Regions from separate parts of the Litorilituus sediminis genome, predicted to be linked through region 3. Evidence: predicted binding sites of a transcription regulator. Region 3 holds the regulator's gene; each other region holds the start of a gene.
The links. Region 3 encodes FNR, which switches genes on or off when oxygen is low (the NO sensors DNR and NnrR bind a similar motif). Its sites were predicted from a motif close to TTGATCTAGATCAA; they were not measured.
Positions count from the first base shown of each region.

Region 1: the regulator FNR is predicted to act here: its motif matches at 1,753-1,766, upstream of EMK97_RS16055 (DUF4856 domain-containing protein).
Region 2: the regulator FNR is predicted to act here: its motif matches at 1,303-1,316, upstream of EMK97_RS11500 (TraR/DksA family transcriptional regulator).

Region 1 covers NZ_CP034759.1:3,616,912-3,620,198, reverse strand. The annotation lists gene EMK97_RS16055 (DUF4856 domain-containing protein) at 1-1,617, opposite strand, end outside; gene ffh (signal recognition particle protein) at 1,989-3,287, opposite strand, start outside.
Region 2 covers NZ_CP034759.1:2,565,821-2,569,107, reverse strand. The annotation lists gene glyS (glycine--tRNA ligase subunit beta) at 1-1,226, shown strand, start outside; gene EMK97_RS11500 (TraR/DksA family transcriptional regulator) at 1,411-1,725, shown strand; gene EMK97_RS11495 (HP1242/YdcH family protein) at 1,735-1,986, shown strand; gene tusA (sulfurtransferase TusA) at 2,051-2,296, opposite strand; gene EMK97_RS11485 (transglycosylase SLT domain-containing protein) at 2,477-3,287, shown strand, end outside.
Region 3 covers NZ_CP034759.1:284,137-287,423, forward strand. The annotation lists gene ttcA (tRNA 2-thiocytidine(32) synthetase TtcA) at 1-105, opposite strand, end outside; gene uspE (universal stress protein UspE) at 275-1,222, opposite strand; gene fnr (fumarate/nitrate reduction transcriptional regulator Fnr) at 1,409-2,128, opposite strand; gene EMK97_RS01305 (sulfite exporter TauE/SafE family protein) at 2,181-2,891, opposite strand; gene ccoS (cbb3-type cytochrome oxidase assembly protein CcoS) at 2,894-3,121, opposite strand; gene EMK97_RS01315 (heavy metal translocating P-type ATPase) at 3,128-3,287, opposite strand, start outside.

The sequences.
Region 1 (3,287 bases), 940 kb from region 3:
GAAACCTTTCATTTCTGAGAAGTGTTTAGCTAAATCGGTAAAGCTGTAATCGTCTGCGCCAGCTTTTAACTTATCTAAATCGCCACGTAAATCGTTAATGTAGTGAACAACTGTTGCTGCAATAGCTTTTTCCCAAGTTAAAACAGCTGCATCGCGATACTCTAATAATTCAGCCATTTGTTCAGTTGTTAACTCTGTACCAGCAGCATCATTAATTAGCTTACGACCAGCAAGGAATGCATCCATCGCTTCTTTTGTGAAGTCAGTTTGTACTTCACTACCACGGTCACGTTTAGCGGCATTTACTGATGCACCAAAGTTAAACTCGCTGAATAAATCAATTTCACCGTCGCCATCAGTATCATGCTTACCATTCCAGTCAGCACGACCATCTTCTTCAGTTTTCACTTTACCGGCAATTTCATTGTCGCTGTAATCAAGGTAGTTTCTCGCAGCGCCAAAGTAGCCAAAACCTTCATCGAATTGATGCTCTAGCTTAGTGTAATCTTTTTCACCTTTATCACGACCAGTATTGTCAGTCGCTAAACCTTTGTTCTCATCTAAATAATCATCAGTAGCTTGTGAGTAAGTCACCGCCATTAATAAGAACTTTTGGATTAACTGGTTTAAATCAGTGCCGTCATAGTTAACAAACACAGGTATTTCATTTGCTTCAATTTGCTCAGCACCGTGGATATAACGCTTACCACCTGGATTTTCCATGGCATTATCAGCAATTTGAGAGAAAAACTGTTGCACTAAACCGTGTGGCGTTTTTTGTGGGATTACACCGTCAGCTGGCACATGCGCAGGCGCGTCATCCCATGTAGACCAACCAGTAAAGGCAATGTTTTCGCCAGTGTATTGACCCGCTTCATTTGACTCACCATTCCAAAGTGCATGCTGACCAGAAGCATCATTACCTGCCACTTTATCTTTTAATGATTTGTAGCTAGAAATTTCACTGAAGAATTTTTGCTTGGCATCGGTAAAAGTAACGGCGAAACCATCCCATGCATTTTCATCACGGTCATAAAAGCTGTTTAACTTAGCAACAATCTCTTCTTTTGAAGAAAGCTCGCCATTGTCTACGTCAGATTGTAAACCACCATTACCAATGTAGTTTTTAAGCTCAGCAATTAAGGCATGACGTGCCGTTTGACCTGAGTATGAAACGCTTGATTTTTCTGCGTCAAACTCACTAACAAAATCATAGTAATCTAATAAGTCAGTAACATTTATTGTTAATGTTTCAGTGTGGCTTAAACCACCGTTATCAGTCACAGTAACGTCAACATCAACGCTAGCCATTTTCTCAAAATCAAATGACGCATCAGCAGCTAAGCTTAATGTTGTGCCATCAATAACAAAGCTCGCGTTGTCAGTAGTGAAGGTATGTGTATCACCAGAATCAGCATCAGTTGCAGCTAAAGTACCTACTTCAACGCCCATAGCGTTTTCTTCTACGGTATTAGCAGTCAAGGTTACTGCTGTTGGCGCTTTATTTTCAGGTGTAACTGGATCAGGATCGCTGCTGCTTGATGAGCCGCCACAAGCTGTTAATGTAGATGTTGCGACCATAACCGCGATAGCGAGTGCTTTTCTTTTAAATTCCATTATGACTCCGATTTAGTGTTTCACTAAGTAAGTTAATTTTTAAAATTGATTCTTTAAAATAATGCGGAGAGTATATACAAAGCTTAACAAGAATGCGAACTAATCTCATAAAGATGTAGTATATTGTTACATTCCTTGATATTGATCAAGTAGAATTAAAATTTAAGCAATTTGAGTGGCTTATTGAATGCCATGTGTTCACAGTTTCAGAGCGCACCTGCCAACTACAGTCGAGAAACTGTAACTAATTTGTATTGTTTGCTGAAAATTACGGCAGTTTGTTGCTCGTTATCTTGGCTTTCGTCGCCATAAAAAGCGAAAAGACAGCCGAAGCTGTCTTTTACATTACAAACATGAAAGTGTTTACTGGGTTATTTGCGACCAAACATGCCGCCCATACCACCCATGCCGCCTGGTGGCATCATACCTTGCATACTGCGCATCATCTTTTTCATGCCGCCTTTGCCAGACATTTTCTTCATCATTTTTTGCATTTGTGCAAATTGCTTTAATAGCTTATTCACGTCTTGAATCTGCGTACCTGAGCCTGCTGCAATACGACGCTTACGCGAACCTTTAATAATTTCAGGACGCTCGCGCTCTGCTGGTGTCATTGAGTTAATAATTGCTTCCATTTGCACGGTAATTTTATCATCAACCTGGCCTTTGATTTGCTCAGACATATTACCCATACCCGGTAACTTATCCATTAAGCCCATCATGCCACCCATGCTTTTCATTTGCACAAGCTGATCGCGAAAATCTTCTAAGCTAAAACCTTTACCACTTTTAACTTTCTTGGCGAGTTTTTCAGCCTTTTTCTTATCAACCTTTTGCTCTACTTCTTCGATAAGTGATAAAACATCACCCATACCAAGAATACGTGAAGCAATACGATCAGGATGGAAAGGCTCTAAGGCATCAATTTTCTCACCAACACCCATAAATTTAATTGGCTTGCCGGTGATATGGCGAATAGATAACGCTGCACCACCACGTGCATCACCATCTGTTTTCGTTAAAATAACACCAGTAAGCGGTAAGGCATCATTAAATGCTTTGGCGGTATTTGCTGCATCTTGACCTGTCATAGCATCAACAGTAAACAGGGTCTCTACTGGCTTGATGGCACTGTGAAGCTGCTGGATTTCTCCCATCATTTCTTCATCTACATGCAAACGACCTGCGGTATCAACAATCAATACATCGAAGAACTGGCGCTTAGCATGATCAATTGCGGCATTGGCAATATCAATAGGCTTTTGCTTAATGTCACTTGGGAAAAATTCAACGCCTACTTCACCAGCAAGTGTTTCTAACTGCTTAATTGCCGCCGGACGATAAACGTCAGCACTAACAACAAGTACCTTTTTCTTTTCGCGCTCTTTTAAGAATTTAGCAAGCTTAGCGACCGAGGTGGTTTTACCAGCACCTTGCAAACCTGCCATCAAGACAACCGCGGGTGGCGTTGCTTTTAAATCAAGCGCTTCGTTTACTTCACCCATAGCCGCTTCGAGTTCTTTTTGAACTATTTTTACGAACACTTGCCCTGGGGTTAGGCTTTTAGAAACATCAGTACCGACAGCTTGTTCTTTTACTTTACTAACAAACTCACGAATTACAGGCAAAGCAACATCAGCTTCTAACAACGCCATGCGCACTTCGCGCAG
Region 2 (3,287 bases), 2.0 Mb from region 3:
AAGATCATCAAAAATACTTCCCTGTTCGCGATAATAACGGCAACTTAATGAACAAATTTATCTTTGTTGCCAATATTGAAAGTAAAGAACCACAACAGGTTATTTTTGGTAATGAAAAGGTTATTCGTCCACGATTAGCTGATGCTGAGTTTTTCTTTAAAACAGATAAAAAGCAAAGCTTAGAATCAAGATTAACAACACTTGATTCAGTCTTGTTCCAAAAGCAGCTAGGTACGTTAAAAGATAAATCTGAGCGAATTGCACAGCTTAGTCAGTTTATTGCTGAGCAATTAAATGAAAACAGTGCTGATGCTTATCGAGCAGGTTTATTAAGTAAAACCGATCTTATGTCTGATATGGTACTTGAGTTTCCACAAGTACAGGGAACTATGGGTAAGTACTATGCTCAGCACGATGGTGAAAGTGCCGCTATTGCGCAAGCACTAGAAGATCAGTATCGCCCAAGATTCTCAGGTGATAGCTTGCCTGAAGCTAATATTGGTTGTGCGGTTGCTATTGCCGATAAAATTGATAGCTTAGTTGGCATCTTTGGTATTAATCAGCCGCCAAAAGGCGATAAAGACCCATTTGCGCTAAGAAGAGCTGCAATTGGTGTTATCCGTATCATAATCGAGAAACAGCTAAATTTAGACCTTTCAGCGCTTATTTCTCGTAGCATAGAATTATTTGCTGATAAGCTAAGTAATGAAAACACCGCGAGTGATGTATTAGATTTCGTAATGGGACGTTTTAAAGCGTTTTATCAAGAGCAAAATATTAATGTTGATGTTATTCAAGCGGTACTTGCGAAAAAGCCGAGTGCACCATTAGATTTTGACAAGCGCATCAAAGCGGTAAGCTACTTTAGTCAATTAGCTGAAGCAGAAACACTAGCAGCAGCGAATAAGCGTGTTGGTAACATACTCGCTAAGTTTGATGGTGAGCTATTCCAAAGCTTTAATAGCGAGCTGGCTACGGAAGCAGAAGAGCAAGCCTTGGCAGCTGCTTTTGCTGAAATTAGTGAAAAGGTTGCGCCGTTTATGGCAAATAAAGATTATCAAGCAGCGTTAACTGAGTTAGCACAGCTTAAAGCGCCTATTGATACCTTCTTTGATAATGTCATGGTTATGAGTGATGATGAAGCGGTGAAAACCAATCGCTTAACCTTACTTAATCAAGTAAGAGCCTGTTTCTTTGATATAGCGGATATATCACTTTTACAGTAAAAAACTATCATTAAATCATGGCGAAAAAGGGCATAGCGATATGCTCTTTTTTTATGCCTAAAAAACGTGAAAATGCTTGTGCTGGATCAAAAACTCTTTAGCTGTAAGGAGTATGGTTAATTTGTAGCTAGACAATTTTACAGGGAAAAATTTCTAAAATTATAGGCTACTTAAGGAGTGAGAAATGCAACTTGAACAAATTGAAACTCAGCTGAAAAATAAACAGCAAGAGCTAAGAAAAAGAATTACGGCGATTGAGGCAGACTTTCACAAAGGTCGATCACAAGACTTTGCCGAGCAAGCATCGGAAACTGAAAACGATGGTGTGCTTGATGAAATACATCATGAAGCAAAAGCCGAACTTAGCCTTATTAATGAAGCATTAAATAGATTAGCCGCAGGTACATACGGACACTGTAGTGGCTGCAACGAAGCAATTAACCCACAAAGATTACAAGCGCTGCCTTACATAACCACATGCATTGATTGCGCGAATTAGGAGATTAGCATGACATTAGAAAAACATGATTTGCACCACGAGTTCCCAGAATATAATGATGAAATTCATTACTTAAAAATGAATGATAACCACTTTGCACGCTTATTTGCTGAGTATCATGAAATCGATCAAGAAGTTCATCGCATTGAACAAGGAGTAGAAAATACCTGTGATGACTATCTTGAAACAAAAAAGAAAGAACGTTTACTATTAAAAGATAAACTATTTGTAATGATTAAAAAAATCAAAGAAACAGCTTAATTCTAAGTGAAATAATTATTTGAAAAGTTCAGAGCGTGTTGCTGTTATTATCAACACGCTCAAGCTAACTCTTTTTGATCACATATAAATAGGGCAGTTCAGCTGTTTGTTGTGCAACTAGCTCGTGTTCCATAAATCGACAAAAACTAGGAATGTCTCGTGTCGTTGAAGGATCATCACATTGCACTAAAAGCGTCTCTCCACTGGCAATATTTCGAATTTGTTTACGTACCATCATAACTGGCTCAGGACAGCGCAAACCAATAGCGTCTAATGAGTGATCTGTGTTTTGAAAAATATTTGCTGTCATATAGCGGTATTTTGCTTACAAAAAAATAAAAAGAAGCTAAATTATACCTGATTATTAAAGGGGATAAACGTTTCTTAATAGAAAGCGGTAAGTATGCTGGAAAATAGCTTAGCACAACAGCTAGTGAATGAGTTAAGCTATAATTATCGACGTAAAAATGAAAGGTGTTAAGGTTATATAATGCAGGTAAATAGGCGTTTGAGAGGTTTTGCTGATAAGTTGCTATATTGTTGGCATAAAGTTAAAGCGATATTACTGCTTAGCGCCTTAAGCCTTGCCTTTTTCAAACCTGGCTTTGCTAGTCAACCTTTAGCGGTAACCACAGATAAAAATCAACAACAGTTATTTTTAAAAGCTGAGCGCTTAACTTCGCAATCACAGAGCAGACAATATATAGATTACTATAATCAACTGCATTATTACCCACTGCAACCTTATCTAGATCAGCGTCGTTTAATGGATAAAATGAAGTTGTCTGATGCAACCGAAATTAAGGCTTTTCTCACTAAATATGAAGATTCACCATTAGATTGGCCTTTGCGTAAAGCATGGTTAAAGTTCTTAGCAAAGAAAAACCAGCCGTTGCTATTTATGCAGTTCTTTAAGCCAACCTCTAATGTGCTATTAACTTGCCAGCATTTAAAGTATGCCCTTAAAACCGGGAGTAAAGAGGCTGATATATTGCCGCAAGTAACGCCTTTATGGCTTGTTGGTAAATCACAAGATAAAGCCTGTGACCCGTTATTTGAGCGCTGGCAAAAATCTGGGTATCGCACAGATGATGTGGTTTGGCAGCGAGTAGAGCTGGCAGCAGACGGTGGTAAACATACTTTAATTCCATATTTAACTAAGCTGTTACCGAAAGAGCAGCAATATTTAGCAAGTTTATGGCATAAAGTGCGCCGAGATCCCGCCATTGTGAGTCGCTTAAAGTATTTTCCAAACAAATCTGCTAAAGAAGCACAAATATTTACTTATGGCATTAAGCGCT
Region 3 (3,287 bases):
GTATTGCGCAATGGCTTTGCCAACATGCCCTCTAAGTCTTTTTTCAAGCTTAGCTAATTGAGTCTTTTGTGTCGGTGTTAATGTGTTTTCAGATGGATTTGTCATATGGCTAATACTGCAAGCACTAAAAATTTGTGCGCATTATACGCGCAAATAAATGGATTACCAATGAGAGCCCAACAAAAACTCAGTTTGTAGAAATGAAAAAGCCAAGCATATCGCTTGGCTTTAAGAAAATGATAGCTGGTAACTTATCTCTTACATCGAGTTCAGCTTAACTATTATCAAGCGGCGATATATAGCCTTGTGGTTTTAGCGCTAAAACATCGCAATTGAGCTGATCTATAACATGCTCTGCGGTATTGCCAATTAATGCTGCTGAAATACCTGTTCTGCCGATTGTACCTAATATAACCAGCTCAGCGTCAATTTGTTGCGCGGCTTGCTCTATTACTGTCTCTGGTAAGCCTTCTTCAACATAGGTGTTTTTAACATCAATATTAAATTTGTTAGCATGTGCAGCCATCGCTTCTTTATGATGCTTTAACATGGCGTTGTTGTACTCTGAAGAGTCAAATTCTGGAATTTCAATAGAAATGTTAACAGGTGTTCCCGGGTATGAATTGACTAGATGCACGTTCGCTTTAATAAGCTTAGCAAGCTCTGATGCTTGTTCAGTAATATCATTATTAAGAGATAAGTGCTCTTCTTCATCGCTGCCAACATTCAGTGCTGCTAGGATATTGCCATTTTTCGGCCACTCATGATCTTTAACCAGTAACACTGGCGTAGGGCACTTGCGTAATATATGCCAGTCAGTAGGAGTGAAAACAACTGATTTTAATTTATCGTGCTGATGAGTGCCTTTGATCACTAAATCATAGCCATGCTCAAGTACTTGGTTAACGATGGCTTCAAATGGTCGGTTATGCCAAACCACTTGGCTTTTAATATCCATACCTGAATCTAATTCAGCAATAATATCATCGAGCCATTGTTGTTTATCTTTTATGACCATTTGACGCATAGCGTCGCGTTCACCGCTTGATAGGATTGTGGTCATTTCATAAGAGAAATCAAAGATACTAAAGAAGGCGGTAATTTTCGTTGGCGTTGCGCTGTTTTCGTTAATCTTACTGGCCAACTCAATGGCTCTTTTCAGGGCTTTCTGTTCGTTGGTGGTTGGGTCGACAACAACGAGTATGTTTTGATACATTTCCATGAATAACCTCTATTTAAGCAATTATCAATTCTGTTTAACTGGTCTAATTACTTTATAGCAAAATAGTGTGATTAATGCTTGTTTTATATCAATTTACTTTGTAACGGAGATAAAAAAATCCCATAAGTTACTTAATTAAATAATTGAGTAACTTATGGGATTTTTATTAAGCTAAAAGCGCTGAACTTAGAGCGCTGCTACATCAGTCAGTTCATCTAAGTCTAAAATAGTAATCAATTTACCATCAACTTTGATTAACTCGTTTTTATGAAAACGATTAAGTAGACGACTAATGGTCTCAACCGTTAGACCAATATAGTTACCAATATCACTACGAGTCATGGTTAAGCGAAATTCAGTTGCTGAAAGACCTCTAGCACGGTAACGTTCACTTAAGCTGACTAAGAAAGTTGCCACACGCTGCTCGGCGTTCTTTCTGTTAAGCAAGGTTAACATTTCTTGATCTGTTTTGATTTCAGTACTCATCAAACGTAATACTTGCTTTTTAAGCTTAGGCATAGTGTTTGATAGGCTATCTAAGTTGGTATAAGGAATTTCACATACCATAGAGGTTTCTAACGCTTGGGCAAAGCTTGGGTGAGCGTTTTCTGCGATGGCGTCAAAGCCCAGTAAATCACCTGCTAGATGAAAACCAGTAATTTGCTCTTCACCTTGTTCATTTACGGTAAAGGTTTTAAAGGTGCCTGAGCGAATTGCATATAATGAGTGTAATTCTTGGCCATCATGGAAGATCTTATCGCCTTTGTGGATAGGGCGTTTGCGATCAATAATTTCATCTAAGGAATTGAGTTCACTATCATTCAGGGAGAAAGGTAAACATAATTCACTAATACTACAATTTTGACAGTGAATATGTTGTTGGCTTGGGCAACTTTTATTGGGCATAGCTTTTATTTACTCACAAATATGTAAAAAACGCTGTAATGAGGCAATGTTATTAGAACATTAATTGATATGCAACAAAAAAACTGTAAAAACCATAAGCTATAACTAATATTGCCATAAATTGTTTAGTTTTTGGCTTGACTAGTAGATTTTTTATGCTAGCAAGGCTAAATGAGAGTGCTAGTAAGGCCGGTAAGGTGCCCAAGCCAAACAGTAACATAATACCAGCGCCTGTTAGGGCGTTACCACTGGCTAATGCCCAAGTGAGGGTTGAATAAACTAGCCCACAGGGTAACCAGCCCCACAGCGCCCCTAAGGTGAGTGCTTTTTTGCCTGAATCAACAGGAATGACCTTATTGGCTAAAGGTGATATTTTCCGCCACAATTTGGCGCCAATGGCTTCGATACGTGTTAATAACATAAACCATTGACCAATATACAGCCCAAGTAGAATTAAAAATACGGCTGCGACAAGTCTTAATCCAGCGATAGGTAAACCTATATTTTTCGCTGCAATTGAGCCAGTAAAGCCAACGAGAGCACCAATTAAACTGTAAGATGCTATGCGTCCAAAGTGATAGCAAATAATGAGCTTAGGCTTTTGTCTTGCTTGAGTGACTTGCACAGAGATATTGCCAACTTGGCTATCCGCTTTAGTGGTAATGGCAGACGTTAACATGGTGGTGATACCGCCACACATACCAAGGCAATGTCCTGAGCCAACCAAGCCGATTAGAAACGCTGAAAGTAAATCTAGGCTCACAATTATTGACTCTGGTTATCTTCTTTACCGTAATCTTTTGTCTGTTCAGCTTGCTCTTGCTTGTTTTCAGAGCCTTTTTTATCGTCAACCTTTTTATCGTCAAATAGGATACTCATGCCTTGTTTTTCTAAATCATCAAATTGCTCGGATTTTACCGCCCAGAAAAAGAGATAAATACCTAAGGCGGTAAGTAAAATTGCAATCGGGATTAAGATATAAATGATGCTCATGATTACTTACCTTTTAAGTAAACGCAGGGAGTTGGTGATAACCAATATTGAACTTGCTGACATGCCGATAACAGCCATATAGGGCGTAATAAAGCCACATACTGCAAGCGGTAGTACAATAGCATTGTAACCAAACGCCCAGAGATAATTTTGAAAAATGATTTTT